One region of the Roseateles sp. P1_C6 genome, then DNA from elsewhere that is predicted to be linked to it. Evidence: riboswitches for the same ligand, from Rfam matches in the RefSeq annotation. Region 1 holds a riboswitch; the other holds the start of a gene.

What was found. A riboswitch is a leader RNA that binds a small molecule or an ion and turns the genes downstream of it on or off. The one in region 1 is predicted to bind thiamine pyrophosphate.
Region 2: another riboswitch for thiamine pyrophosphate. It lies ahead of AC1D29_RS01360 (TonB-dependent siderophore receptor); the one in region 1 lies ahead of thiC (phosphomethylpyrimidine synthase ThiC).

Annotation. Positions count from the first base shown of each region.
Region 1 is NZ_JBFUAK010000002.1:635,200-641,475, reverse strand. It holds gene AC1D29_RS05960 (PfkB family carbohydrate kinase) at 1-861, opposite strand, end outside; gene AC1D29_RS05955 (thiazole synthase) at 858-1,646, opposite strand; gene thiS (sulfur carrier protein ThiS) at 1,648-1,851, opposite strand; gene AC1D29_RS05945 (FAD-dependent oxidoreductase) at 1,844-2,845, opposite strand; gene thiC (phosphomethylpyrimidine synthase ThiC) at 2,845-4,725, opposite strand; TPP riboswitch at 4,817-4,938, opposite strand; gene AC1D29_RS05935 (MFS transporter) at 4,950-6,263, opposite strand.
Region 2 is NZ_JBFUAK010000001.1:348,921-355,196, forward strand. It holds gene AC1D29_RS01335 (sulfate adenylyltransferase subunit 1) at 1-257, shown strand, start outside; gene cobA (uroporphyrinogen-III C-methyltransferase) at 257-1,045, shown strand; gene fdxA (ferredoxin FdxA) at 1,042-1,365, shown strand; gene AC1D29_RS01350 (NAD(P)/FAD-dependent oxidoreductase) at 1,392-2,474, shown strand; gene AC1D29_RS01355 (PEP-CTERM sorting domain-containing protein) at 2,613-3,212, shown strand; TPP riboswitch at 3,314-3,419, shown strand; gene AC1D29_RS01360 (TonB-dependent siderophore receptor) at 3,492-5,636, shown strand; tRNA gene AC1D29_RS01365 (tRNA-Asn) at 5,673-5,748, shown strand; tRNA gene AC1D29_RS01370 (tRNA-Asn) at 5,804-5,879, shown strand; gene AC1D29_RS01375 (hypothetical protein) at 6,036-6,276, shown strand, end outside.

The sequences.
Region 1 (6,276 bases):
GGCGGGCGGGCCGTCGCGGTGCGCGGGCCAAACGGTGGGCATCTCCTCGAACAGCGCGGGCAGCAGGCTGGGGTCGGTGATGAAGCCTGGCGACGGCCGCACCGGGCCGGCGCCCGCCCCCGGCGGGTCGTCGGCGCGAAGCCCCGAAGTGGTCAGCATCTTGGCGAGCAACGCCGCGTCTGCCGCGGCAAAGCCGCGGGCCAGCGCGGCAGCCAGGCCCGTCGCGAAGCAGCAGCCGGTGCCGTGGTTGTTGCGCGCGTCGCGGCGCGGCAGGGCCAGCCAGCCGTGGGCTTGCGGGCTCGCGAGCCAGTCCGACGCGAGTGGGCCGGCTTCGTCGCCGCCGGAGATGCAGGCACTGCCAACACCCAAGGCCAGCAGCGCGAGGGCCTGTTCCGGCGCATCGCCCTCGCCCACCAGCCGCGCGGCTTCGCGCCGGTTGGGCGTGACGACGGTGGCGCGCGGCAGCAGCTCCTCGCGGTAGGCGCGCAGCAGGTCGTCGCTCGCCAAACTCGCACCGGTCGACGCGCGCAGCACGGGGTCCACCACCAGCGCCAGCGGTCCGCGCTCGCGCAGCCGGTCGACCCAGCGCGTGACGACGCGCAGTTGCTCGACGCCTCCCAGCAGGCCGGTCTTGATCGCCACGGGCGGCAGATCGTTCCCCAGCGCGGCCAGCTGGGCCTCCAAACGCTCGGCCGACACGGGAAAGACGGCCTCGACAGCCACGCTGTTCTGCGCCGTCAGCGCAGCGGCGACTGGGCACAGGTGCACACCCATCGCCTCGGCCGCACGGTGGTCGGCGGACAAGCCCGCGCCACCGCCACTGTCCAGCCCGGCAATGCTCCAGATGACGGGCTTCTTCATGAGATCAGGAAGGGCCGGCCGCCCACCGGTGTGCTCGCCACGGCCATGTCCTGCCTGGCCATCACGCCGGCCTCGAAGCCCAGCCGCCCGGCCGCGATGGCCTGGCCGAAGGCCTCCGCCATGCGGATGGGGTCGCCGGCCTGCGCGACCGCCGAGTTCAGCAGCACGCCGTCCAGCCCCAGCTCCATCGCCTGGGCCGCATGCGACGGTGCACCGATGCCGGCGTCGACGATCAGCGGCACGCCGGGCAGGCGCTCGCGCAGCGTGCGCAGCGCAAACGGGTTCAGCAGCCCCTGGCCCGAGCCGATGGGCGCGCCCCAGGGCATCAGCACCTCGCAGCCCGCGTCGAGCAGGCGGCGGCAGGTGACGAGGTCGTCGGTGCAGTAGGGGAAGACGTCGAAGCCGTCCTTCACCAGTTGCGCGGCGGCGCCGACCAGCTCCCAGGGGTCAGGCTGCAGCGTGTACTCGTCGCCGATCACTTCCAGCTTGATCCAGGCCGTGCCGTACAGCTCGCGCGCCATGTGCGCCAGCGTGACAGCCTCTTGCGCGGTGCGGCAGCCGGCCGTGTTGGGCAGCAACTGCCCGCCGGTCTCACGCAAAGTCTCGCGGATGGCGGCGACAAAGCCGTTGTCGCCGGCCGCGGCCAGCGTGCGCTTGAGGCCCACGGTCAGCACCTGCGCGCCGCTGGCGAGCACCGCGCGGCGCAGCACTTCGGGCGAAGGGTAGCCGGCCGTGCCGAGCAGGAAGCGGCTGGTCAGCACGCGGCCGTAGAGGGTCCAGGTCATGTCATCCGCCTGTGATGGGTTGGATCAGGGTCAGCTCGTCGCCGGGCTGGATCAGCGTGGTGTCGCGCCGCGCGCGCGGCACGAAGGCGCCGTTGAGGGCCGTGGCGACGGCGTCGGGCGCTCGGCCCTGTTCGGCCAGCAGCGCGGCAAGGCTCAAGCCCTCGCGCCAGGGCTGGGGTTCGCGGTTGAGGGTGAACTCAGGCATGGTGGTGAAGGGCTTTCTCGGCCAGCGCCGGCGCCAGCAGCCAGCCGTGGCGGAACAGGCCGTTGATGCGCAGCAGCCCGGGCTGGTGGTCAATGCGCGGGCAGTGGTCGGGCAAGGCCGGGCGCAGGTTGGTGTCCATGTGGACGATGCGGGCCTCCGCCAGCGCCGGCAGCACGCTATGGGCGGCGGCCATCAGCTCGACGGCGCTGCGCAGGCTGACCGGCGAGCGGTCTTCACTCTCGATCTCCGACGCGCCGACGACGATGACGTCGCCCGGTCGTGGCACCAGGTAGACGCGGTGGCGCGGGTGCAGCAGCCGCACCGGGCGGTTCAGCACGATGCCGGGCGCGTGCAGCCACAGGATCTCGCCACGCACGCCGCGCAGGGTTGGCAGGTCGGGTTTGGCACCGAGGCCGCGGGTGTCGATGACGAGGTCGGCATCCAGGCGGCGGCCGTCGTCCAGTTCGAGCCGGTGGGGCTGAACGGCGATGGCATGACGGGACCAAAGCCAGTCGACGCCGCGCGCCTGGTCGGCCAGTGCCAGCAGCAACTCGCGTGGCAACAGCTGGCCTTCGCCGGGCAGCCACCAGGCCTTGAGGTCGGGGGAGAGCGCCGGCTCCAGCATCTGCAGTGCGGCGCGGTTCAGCGGCTCGGGGTGGTCCAGCCGGGAGAGCACACGCTGAGCGCATCCCATGTCGCCGCCATGGGCCAGCAACACGCTGCCTTCCGTTTTCACCAGCTCGGGCTGCCCCAGCGCCTCGGCAATCGCCGGCCACAGCGTCAGCGACCGCCAGCCCAGCGTGGTGATCTCGGGTTCGGCGTGTTCCTGTTCGGCCAGCGGGCTGAGCATGCCGGCGGCCGTGAAGGCCGCTGCGCCGGCCTGTTCCGGTCCCGCGGCTGGGTCGACAACCTGCACGCGATGCCCCGCCCGCGCCAAGTGCCAGGCCAGCAGCCGGCCCATGACGCCGGCGCCTGCGATGGCGATGGTGGCCATCAGGCTTTGGCGATCGGGATGTAGAGCTCGCCGCCGTGGGCACGGAACTCGGCGGACTTCTGCGCCATGCCGTCGGCCACGACGTCCGACGCTTCCAGCCCCTTGGCCGCCGCGTACTCGCGCACATCCTGCGTGATCTTCATCGAGCAGAACTTCGGCCCGCACATGGAGCAGAAATGCGCCTCCTTGGACGAGTCCTTGGGCAGCGTCTCGTCGTGATAGTCGCGCGCCGTGTCCGGGTCCAGGCCGAGTGCGAACTGGTCGTGCCAGCGGAACTCGAATCGCGCCTTGCTCATCGCGTCGTCGCGCGCGCGGGCGCCGGGGTGGCCCTTGGCGATGTCGGCCGCGTGGGCGGCGATCTTGTAGGCGATCAGCCCCTGCTTCACGTCGTCGCGGTCCGGGAGGCCCAGGTGTTCCTTGGGCGTCACGTAGCAGAGCATGGCCGTACCCATCCAGCCGATCATGGCCGCGCCTATTGCCGAGGCGATGTGGTCGTAGCCCGGCGCGATGTCGATGGTCAGCGGGCCCAGCGTGTAGAACGGCGCCTCGTCGCAGTGCTTCAGCTGCTCCGTCATGTTGGCCTGGATCAGGTGCATGGGCACATGGCCGGGGCCTTCGATCATGGTCTGCACGTCATGCTTCCACGCGATCTTCGTCAGCTCGCCCAGCGTCTTCAGCTCGGCGAACTGGGCCTCGTCGTTGGCGTCGGCGCCGCTGCCGGGGCGCAGGCCGTCGCCCAGCGAGAAGGTCACGTCGTAGGCCTTCATGATTTCGCAGATCTCTTCGAAGTGCGTGTACAGGAAGTTCTCGCGGTGATGCGTGATGCACCACTTGGCCAGGATGGAGCCGCCGCGCGACACGATGCCCGTGCGGCGCTTGGTCGTCAGGTGGATGAACGGCAGGCGCAGGCCGGCGTGGATGGTGAAGTAGTCGATGCCCTGCTCGGCCTGCTCGATCAGCGTGTCGCGGAAGATGGCCCAGCTCAGGTCCTCGGCCACGCCGCCCACCTTCTCCAGCGCCTGGTAGATGGGCACGGTGCCGATGGGCACGGGCGAGTTGCGCACGATCCAGTCACGCGTCGTGTGGATGTTGCGGCCGGTGGAAAGGTCCATCACCGTGTCCGCGCCCCAGCGGATGGACCAGACCAGCTTCTCGACCTCTTCCTCGATGCTGGACGTGACGGCCGAGTTGCCGATGTTGGCGTTGACCTTGACCAGGAAGTTGCGGCCGATGATGGTCGGCTCCAGCTCCGTGTGATTGATGTTGGCCGGGATGACGGCGCGGCCACGGGCGACTTCCCGGCGCACGAACTCGGGCGTGATGATGTCGGGAATGGCCGCGCCCAGCGAGTCGCCGCGCAGGCGCTGCTCACGCTCGGCGTCGGACAGGTACTCGCGCATCCACTCACGCCGGCCGTTCTCACGCAACGCGACGAACTCCATCTCCGGCGTGACGATGCCGCGGCGGGCGTAGTGCAGCTGGCTGACGTTGGCACCGGCCTGGGCGCGGCGTGGCGGGCGCTGCAGGGCGGCGGCCTCGGCGCGCAGCTGCGCGATGCGTTCGTTGTCCTCCTTGCCACCGTCGTCCAGTGCGACGCGCGTGCGGCCCGTGTAGACCTCGATGTCCGCGCGGTCCGAGACCCAGCTCGAACGGATGGGTGGCAGGCCGCGGCGCACGTCGATCTGCGCGTTGGGGTCGGTGTAAGGGCCGGAGGTGTCGTGCACGACGACGGTCTCGCCGTTGGTCAGCGCGATCTCGCGCATGGGCACGCGCAGGTCGGGCCGGCTGCCGGTGACGTAGGCCTTGGTCGACGCGGGAAAGGGTTCGCGCGTCAGCGACAGGCGCTCATCGAGCGAGATGTGTTTTTCGGGGGCGTTCACCGCGGTCTCCTGGAGCAGCTGAAGGTGTGCTCCGGGGGGCCGCCTGTGGGTGTGCGAGGGCCCGCCACCTCGGGGTGGCATCGCCCGCACGCCGCGAGGCATGCGCTCTCCTTACGCCGGTACTAGCCGGTTCAAGTTCACGGGTTTGGTCTCATGACCATCTCAGCCTCTGGGTCTGGCATCAGCCAAACCCGAGCACCCCGGAGCGGGCGCGATTGTGCGGGTCAACGCAGGCGCTTGGCAAGCACGAGCGCCACGGCAAGCAAGCCTGTCGCGATGGCGAAGCTCAGGTCCAGGCCGCCCACGGCGAAGACGGCGGCCATGGCCGAGGCACCGGTGATGAGGCCCAGGTTGCGTGACAGCGTCAGCAAGCCGCTGATGACGCCGCGCTGCCCGGCCGCCGCGTCGGCCATGACGGCCGTGTTGTTGGCGGCCTGGAAGAGTGCATAGCCTGGCGTGACGATGACGAGCGGGCCGACGTAGGCGATGGCGCCCAGCGACGCGGGCAGCAGCGCGATCAGACCGCAGCCCAGCGCCATGGCGGCCAGGCCCAGCTGCGTCATGCGCCGCGTGCCGAAGCGGTCCGCGAGGCGGCCGGCCGGCACGCCGCTGAAGGCCGACACGATGGGGCCGATGGACATCAACGCGCCCACCGTGGCCGCGCCCAGGGCCAGCGCGCCGCTGAGGTGGAAGGGGCCGACGACCAGCGTGGCCATCATGACGGCCGAGACGATGGCGTTCATCGCCAGGCTGGTGCTCAACGCGGGGTCGCGCAGGCGGTCCAGCCGCACTAGGGGCGACTTGGCGCGCGCCTCGGTGCGCAGAAAGAGCAGCAGGCCGACTGCAGCCACGGCGAGCAGGCCCGGATGCTGCGTCATCGCGAGCGCATAGGCGGCCAGCGTCAGCGCCAGCCACGACGTGCCGGGCCAGTCCAACCCTGCCGCGCCGCCCTGCCCCCGGTCCGCAGGCAGGCCACGCCAGGCCAGCGCGAGGGCCAGCAGGCCCAGCGGCACGTTGACGGCAAAGACGGCCCGCCAGCCCAGGGCGCCGATCAGCACGCCGCCCAGCGACGGCCCCAGCGCCGTGCCGACGGCCGACATCGTGCCCAGCAGGCCCATCGCGCGGCCGCTGCGCGCCTTGGGCAAGGCCGTGCCCACCAGGGCCATCGTCAAGGCCATCATGGCGGCCGCCCCCACGCCCTGCAGCGCGCGAGCGGCGATCAGCAGCGGCAGCGTCGGCGCCAGCGAGCCGAGCGCCGCCGCGGCCGTGAACAGCGCGATGCCGGCCAGCAGCAGGCGGCGTTTGCCGATCAAGTCGCCCAGCCGGCCGGCGCCGACGATGAGGGACGTGGTCGTGAGCAGATAGGCCAGCACCACCCATTGCGCCTGGGCGACGCCGGCGCCAAACGCGGCGGCCAGCGTTGGCAATGCGACGTTGGCGCTGCTGATGGCCAGGGATGGCAGCAGGGTCGCGAGCGCGAGGCTGGCGAGCACGCTGGCAGGGGGCACGGCGGCAGATGAGGCAAGGGTGGTGGTCATGCCTCTACCTTAG
Region 2 (6,276 bases), on a different contig from region 1:
ACCGCTGGGTGCAGGCGCGCATCTCCGCCATCGACTCGGTGCTGGACATCAACACGCTGACGCCGCAGGACGCGCACGAACTGCCCGTCAACACGATTGGCCGCGTGCAGATGGAAGTGCAGCACGAGCTGCCCGTCGAGCCCTTCGTGGACAACCGCGTCGGCGGCGCACTGATCGTCGTGGACCCCGCCAGCCACCGCACCAGCGGCGCACTGCTGGTCGACGTTCAAACCGCCCCGGCGGAAGAGGCCTGGTGATGGCTGGCCGTGTGATCTTCGTCAGCGCCGGCCCTGGCGCCGCCGATCTGATCACGCTGCGCGGCGCCCGTGCGCTGGCGCAGGCCGACATCGTGTTGGCCGACGCGTTGGCCGACCCGGCGTTGCGCGAACTGGCACCGCAAGCCCGCTGGATCTCGGTCGGCAAGCGCGGCTTCGAGCATTCGGCCAAGCAGACCGAGATCAATGCGCTGCTCGTCAAGGCGGCGCGTGAGCATGCCCTCGTCGTGCGCCTCAAGGGCGGCGACGCGAGCGTCTTCGGCCGCCTGGAGGAAGAACTGCAGGCCCTGCTTGCTGCCGGCATCGCCAGCGAGGTCGTCCCCGGCGTCACCGCGGCCTTGGCCGCCGCCGCCCAGGCGCAACGCCCGCTGACGCGCCGCGGCCGCGGCCGCAGCGTCAGCCTGACGACCGCCATGACCGAAGCCGGCGAATTGCGCGCCGCCCGCTCGGCCGACACCGAAGTCTTCTACATGGCCGGCCGCCAATTGGCCGCGCTGAGCCGCCAGCTGCTGGCCACCGGCTGGGCGCCCGACACGCCCACGCTGGTCGTCTCCCGCGCCGGCTGCGCCGACGCCATCACCAGCGAGCACGCGCTGGCCGACCTTGCCCGCGCCGCGCTGCTGCACCGCGGCCGCCCCACTGTCGTCACGGTCGGGACAGGCGCTTTGCCGCTCGCGGGCCAGGATCAAGTCCTGCCGCCGACTAAAATCGCCGATTCGCCCGAAACATTGCCCACCCAGGCGCCCCTCACTTCCCCGAGCTGCCCATGACCCACGTCGTCACCGAAGCCTGCATCCGCTGCAAATACACCGACTGCGTCGACGTCTGCCCGGTCGACTGCTTCCGCGAAGGCCCCAACTTCCTGACGATCGACCCGGATGAGTGCATCGACTGCGCGGTCTGCATCCCCGAGTGCCCGGTCAACGCCATCCTGCCCGAGGAAGACGTGCCCGGTGATCAGATCCACATGATCAAGATCAACGCGGACCTGGCCAAGTCCTGGCCCAGCATCACCAAGCGCAAGCCCGCGCTGCCCGACGCCGACGAGTGGAAAGACAAGACGGGCAAGCTGCCCGAGCTGATCCGCTGAACTTCGGCGCGTCAGCGCCTGCTTTCATGCCACAAATTCAGCCAGCCGACGTCATCGAGACCGACGCCGTCATCGTCGGCGCGGGCCCGGTAGGCCTGTTCCAGGTCTTCGAGCTGGGCCTGCTGGAGATCAAGGCACACATCATCGACAGCCTGGCCTATCCCGGTGGCCAGTGCATCGAGCTGTATCCCGACAAGCCGATCTACGACATCCCGGCCGTGCCCATGTGCACCGGCAAGCAGCTGACCGACAGCCTGCTCAAGCAGATCGAGCCCTTCGGGGCCACCTTCCATCTGGGCCAGGAAGTCACGACGGTGGCCAGGCAGGACGATGGGCGCTTCTTCGTCGCGACGAGCAAGGGCGTGCAGTTCCTCGCCAAGGCGCTGTTCATCGCCGGCGGCGTCGGCTCCTTCCAGCCGCGCCTGCTGAAGGTCGACGGCATCGAGCCCTACGAGGGCGAACAGGTGCACTACCGCGTCAAGGACCCGGCGCGCTTCGCCGGCAAGCACCTGGTCATCATCGGCGGCGGCGACTCGGCAGTGGACTGGGCGCTGAACTTCTGCGCCGGCAACGCCGACGGCAACCCGCACAAGGCCGAGAGCGTCATCCTCGTGCACCGCCGCGACGACTTCCGCGCCGCGCCGGCCAGCGTCGCCAAGCTGCGCCAGCTCTGCGATGCGCTGGAGATGCAGATCATCATCGGCCAGGCCACGGGCCTCGACGAGCGCGACGGCAAGCTCACGGGGCTGAAGATCACGGGCAACGACGGTGTCACGCGCGTTGTGCCCTGCGACGAGGTGCTGGTGTTCTTCGGCCTGTCACCCAAGCTCGGCCCCATCGCCGACTGGGGCCTGGCGCTGGAGCGCAAGCAGATCGTCGTCGACACCGAGAAGTTCGAGACCAGCGTGCCCGGCATCTTTGCCGTGGGCGACGTGAACACCTACCCGGGCAAGAAGAAGCTCATCCTCAGCGGCTTCCACGAAACCGCGCTGGCGGCCTTCGGCGCCGCGCCCTATGTGTTCCCCGACAAGCGCGTGCACTTGCAGTACACGACCACCAGCCCCAAGCTGCACAAGGTGCTGGGCGTGGAATCGCCGGTGTTCGACTGACGTTGGCACACCGGTGCGTGACGCGCGCTGGTGCCCTCTGCCCGGCGGCGCGCGCGAGGTCACTTCGGAATAGGGCTTGCGTGCTGCAACCTCGCTCGTCAAAGTGCCACCGTCACCGTCGGCGCTTGGAGGAACACCATGAAGGCGAACCAGGTTGCTTCAGCTGCCCTGCTGTGCCTTGCCACAGCCGCGCACGCGACCTTTCAGCCGGTGGGAGAAGGCCCGTACTTCCCCGACTTTGACGACCCGACCGCACCGTCGCTGTTCTACCTGGATACCAGCGGCATCTACCCCTATGCCGGGTATTTCAGCGGTGCCGTCGGCCAGCCTGGCGACGACAGCGACACCATCCACTTCCGGTGGAACCTGCCGGCAGGCAGTTCACCGATCACTGCCCGCTTCGAAGCAAGCGGGTGGGTCACCGCGGGTGCCTTCAACCAGCGACGCGGCGTCAATCTGTACATTGCCGACGCACAAACCGGCGAAGGCCTGCTGTCCCTTGATCTGGATGCCAGCCAGCCGATGTACGTCGACCCTGCACTCGTTTTCAGCAATCACGAGTACTGGATGAGGCTCACGCCTCGCGGCCTGGGCAACTTGGGCCCGGACGTCTTTGCGACGTATTGGATCAGCTTCGCGCTGGCGCCCGTGCCGGAACCGAGCGGTTCGCTGTTGCTGGCAGCCGGCCTGGGCGCGCTGATGCTGCGCAACGCAGCGCGCCGCGGACTTCGCAGTTAGCCCGGCTCAGGCTCGGCTCGAACGGGCGGCGACGCTTGCGCTCGGTAAGCCATCACTGCAGGCTCATTAGAATGCCCTGTCGCTGTCGACGATTCGATGGCGGCATTCGCTAGGGGTGTTGCGCCTGCTTCGGCATCGCGCGGCTGAGACAGTCCCTTTGAACCTGATTGAGGTAATCCTCGCGCAGGGAAGCAGCCGGAACCGCGGCCCCCAATGCTTTGTCGTCTCCGGGGCCTGACGTCTTCAGTGTTTGCCGACCTGCCATCGCTTTGCATTCCGATGGCAAGACCTTCTCTTTCCCCTATCGCCGCCGCGGCCGCCACGGCCGCGCTACTGACCTCCGGCATCGCCTGCGCCCAGTCCCTGCCCCAGGTCAGCGTCACCGGCAAAGCCACCGAAGCCGTGCCCAGCCTGTCGGGCTTCGACGCCCCACCCGCCAAGCTGCCAATGCAGGCGCTGAGCCTGTCCGCCGAGCGGCTGGACGACCTCGGCATCAACCAGCTCTCGGGCATCACCAAGCTCGACGCCTCCGTGTCCGACGCCTACAACGCCGTCGGCTACTGGTCTCAGCTCAAGATCCGCGGCTTCGATCTCGACAACCGCTTCAACCTGCGCCGTGACGGTCTGCCGATCACAGGCGAGACCGCCTTGTCGCTGGTCAACAAGTCGGGCATCGAGCTGCTGAAGGGTAGCTCCGGCATGCAGGCAGGCACCAGTTCACCGGCCGGCATCGTCAACTTCGTCGTCAAGCGACCGCTGGCCGACGACGCCACGGCGCTGATGCTGGAAGCCATCCAGGGCGGCTCGGTGCAAGCCAACCTCGACCACTCGCAGCGCTTCGGCGCCAGCCGCGAGTTCGGCGTTCGCGTCAACCTCGCCGCGGCCCATCTGGACCCGGAGTTGCGCAACAGCAAAGGCCGCTCCCACACCGCTGCGCTGGCCACCGACTGGCGCGTCAACCCCGACACCCTCGTCGAGGCCGAGGTCGAGTTCAACCGCCAGAGCCAGCCCAGCCAGCAAGGCTTCAGCCTGCTGGGCGACCGCCTGCCCGACGCCAGGAGCGTCGACCCCAAGCTCAACCTGAACAACCAGCCCTGGAGCCTGCCCGTCGTCTTCGACAACACGCATGCCTCGCTGCGCGTGCAGCACAAGCTGGGCGGCGACTGGCGCGCTCAGGCAGCACTGGGCATCCAGCGCCTGCGTACCGACGACCGCCTGGCCTATGCCTACGGTTGCAGCGCTGCCGACGGCAGCTACTACGCCGACCGCTTCTGCCCCGACGGCAGCTACGACCTCTACGATTTCCGCAGCGAGAACGAGCACCGCGACACGACGGCCCTCGACATCTCGGCCAGCGGCCCCCTGCAACTGGCCGGCCTGCGCCATGACGTCACCGTCGGCGGGCTGACCAGCCAGTTCAAGAGCCGCTTCCAACGCCAGGCCTACAACTACGCCGGCACCGGCAACATAGACGGCACGGCCGTGACGCCGGCGGCGCCCGACCTGACGGACGAGAACACCAACCGCGACGAGCGCAGCAACGAGCTCTACCTGCGCGACCGTGTGCCGATCACGACTGACACCAGCGCCTGGCTGGGCCTGCGCCACACCCGCCTGCACCGCGAGAGCGTGCGCACCGACGGCTCGCGCGCGACCGACTACTCGCAAAGCGTCACGACGCCCTGGGTCGCCATCAGCCATGCCGTCGCCGCCGACTGGCTGGTCTATGCGAGCTGGGGCCAGGGCATCGAAAGCGAAGTGACCCCCAACCGCGCGCGCTACATCAACCGCGGCCAGGCCCTGCCCGCGCTGAAGAGCCGCCAGACCGAGCTGGGCCTGAAAACCGGCAATCAGCGCGTCGAAGGCTCGCTGACCGTCTTCGACATCCGCCGCCCGGCATGGCGCGATGTGGTGCTGCCCGGTTTAACGGAATGCAGCGCCAACGACAGCTGCGAGCGTCGCGCCGATGGCTTTGCCCGCCACCGTGGCGTTGAGGGCAGCGCCGATCTGAAGTGGAGCGGCGGAGGCGTATTCGGCAGCGTCATGCGGCTGCAGGCGCGCCGCGAGAGCAGCGCTGAGGCCAGCCTCAACGGCCTGCGTCCGGCCAACGTGCCGGAGACGACGATCAAGATTCACGTGCGCCAGGACCTGCTGCCTGGCCTGCAAGCCCAGCTCGGCCTGCGCCACGAGGGCAGCCGGTTCGCCACGCCCGACAACAGCATCGCCGTGCCCGCCTGGACCGTCGCCGACGCCGGCTTGCGCTACACGCAGGGAGTCGGCAACCAGACCTGGATCTGGCGCGCCGCCATCGACAACCTCGCCAACCGCCGCGCCTGGCGCGAGTCGCCCTGGCAGTTCGAGCACAGCTACCTCTACCCCCTTGCGCCGCGCACTTTGCGCGCAAGTCTCGAGGTCCGCTTGTGAAGCACCCGAAAAAGTCTCTATAATCGCGGGCTCTGTTCCTCGATAGCTCAGTCGGTAGAGCGCCGGACTGTTAATCCGTAGGTCCCTGGTTCGAGCCCAGGTCGGGGAGCCAACAGAACCCAAAAAGAACCCGTCGCAACCGAACGACGGGTCGTGTACCGAACGATTCCTCGATAGCTCAGTCGGTAGAGCGCCGGACTGTTAATCCGTAGGTCCCTGGTTCGAGCCCAGGTCGGGGAGCCAAATCAGAAGCCTCACATGCGAAAGCCTGTGAGGCTTTTTTCTTGATGCGACCTCCGCCCCACAGGTTTCATCGGCCGAAAGCGCCAAAAGTACTAGGGATGGTTAGCAGGCAAGACTTGATCTGAACTCCAGATCCCGTCCGCGCCTGAGGTCTCCATGAAAACTCACCTGCCCCTGCTGCTGCTCAGCGGGCTGCTCAGCGCCGCCACGCCCACCTGGGCCGGTCTGCTGGGCACTGACTTCCTCTTCGAATGCCCACAGTGCACGCCCGTGACGGCAGAGCATTTCATTGGCAAGGCAGGTCCGGGCGACTACGCGCTGAAGGCTGACGGCTACACCTGGAACGAAGTGGACATCGAGGCATCGACCATCTCCATCAAGGCCGTGATGGAGGGCT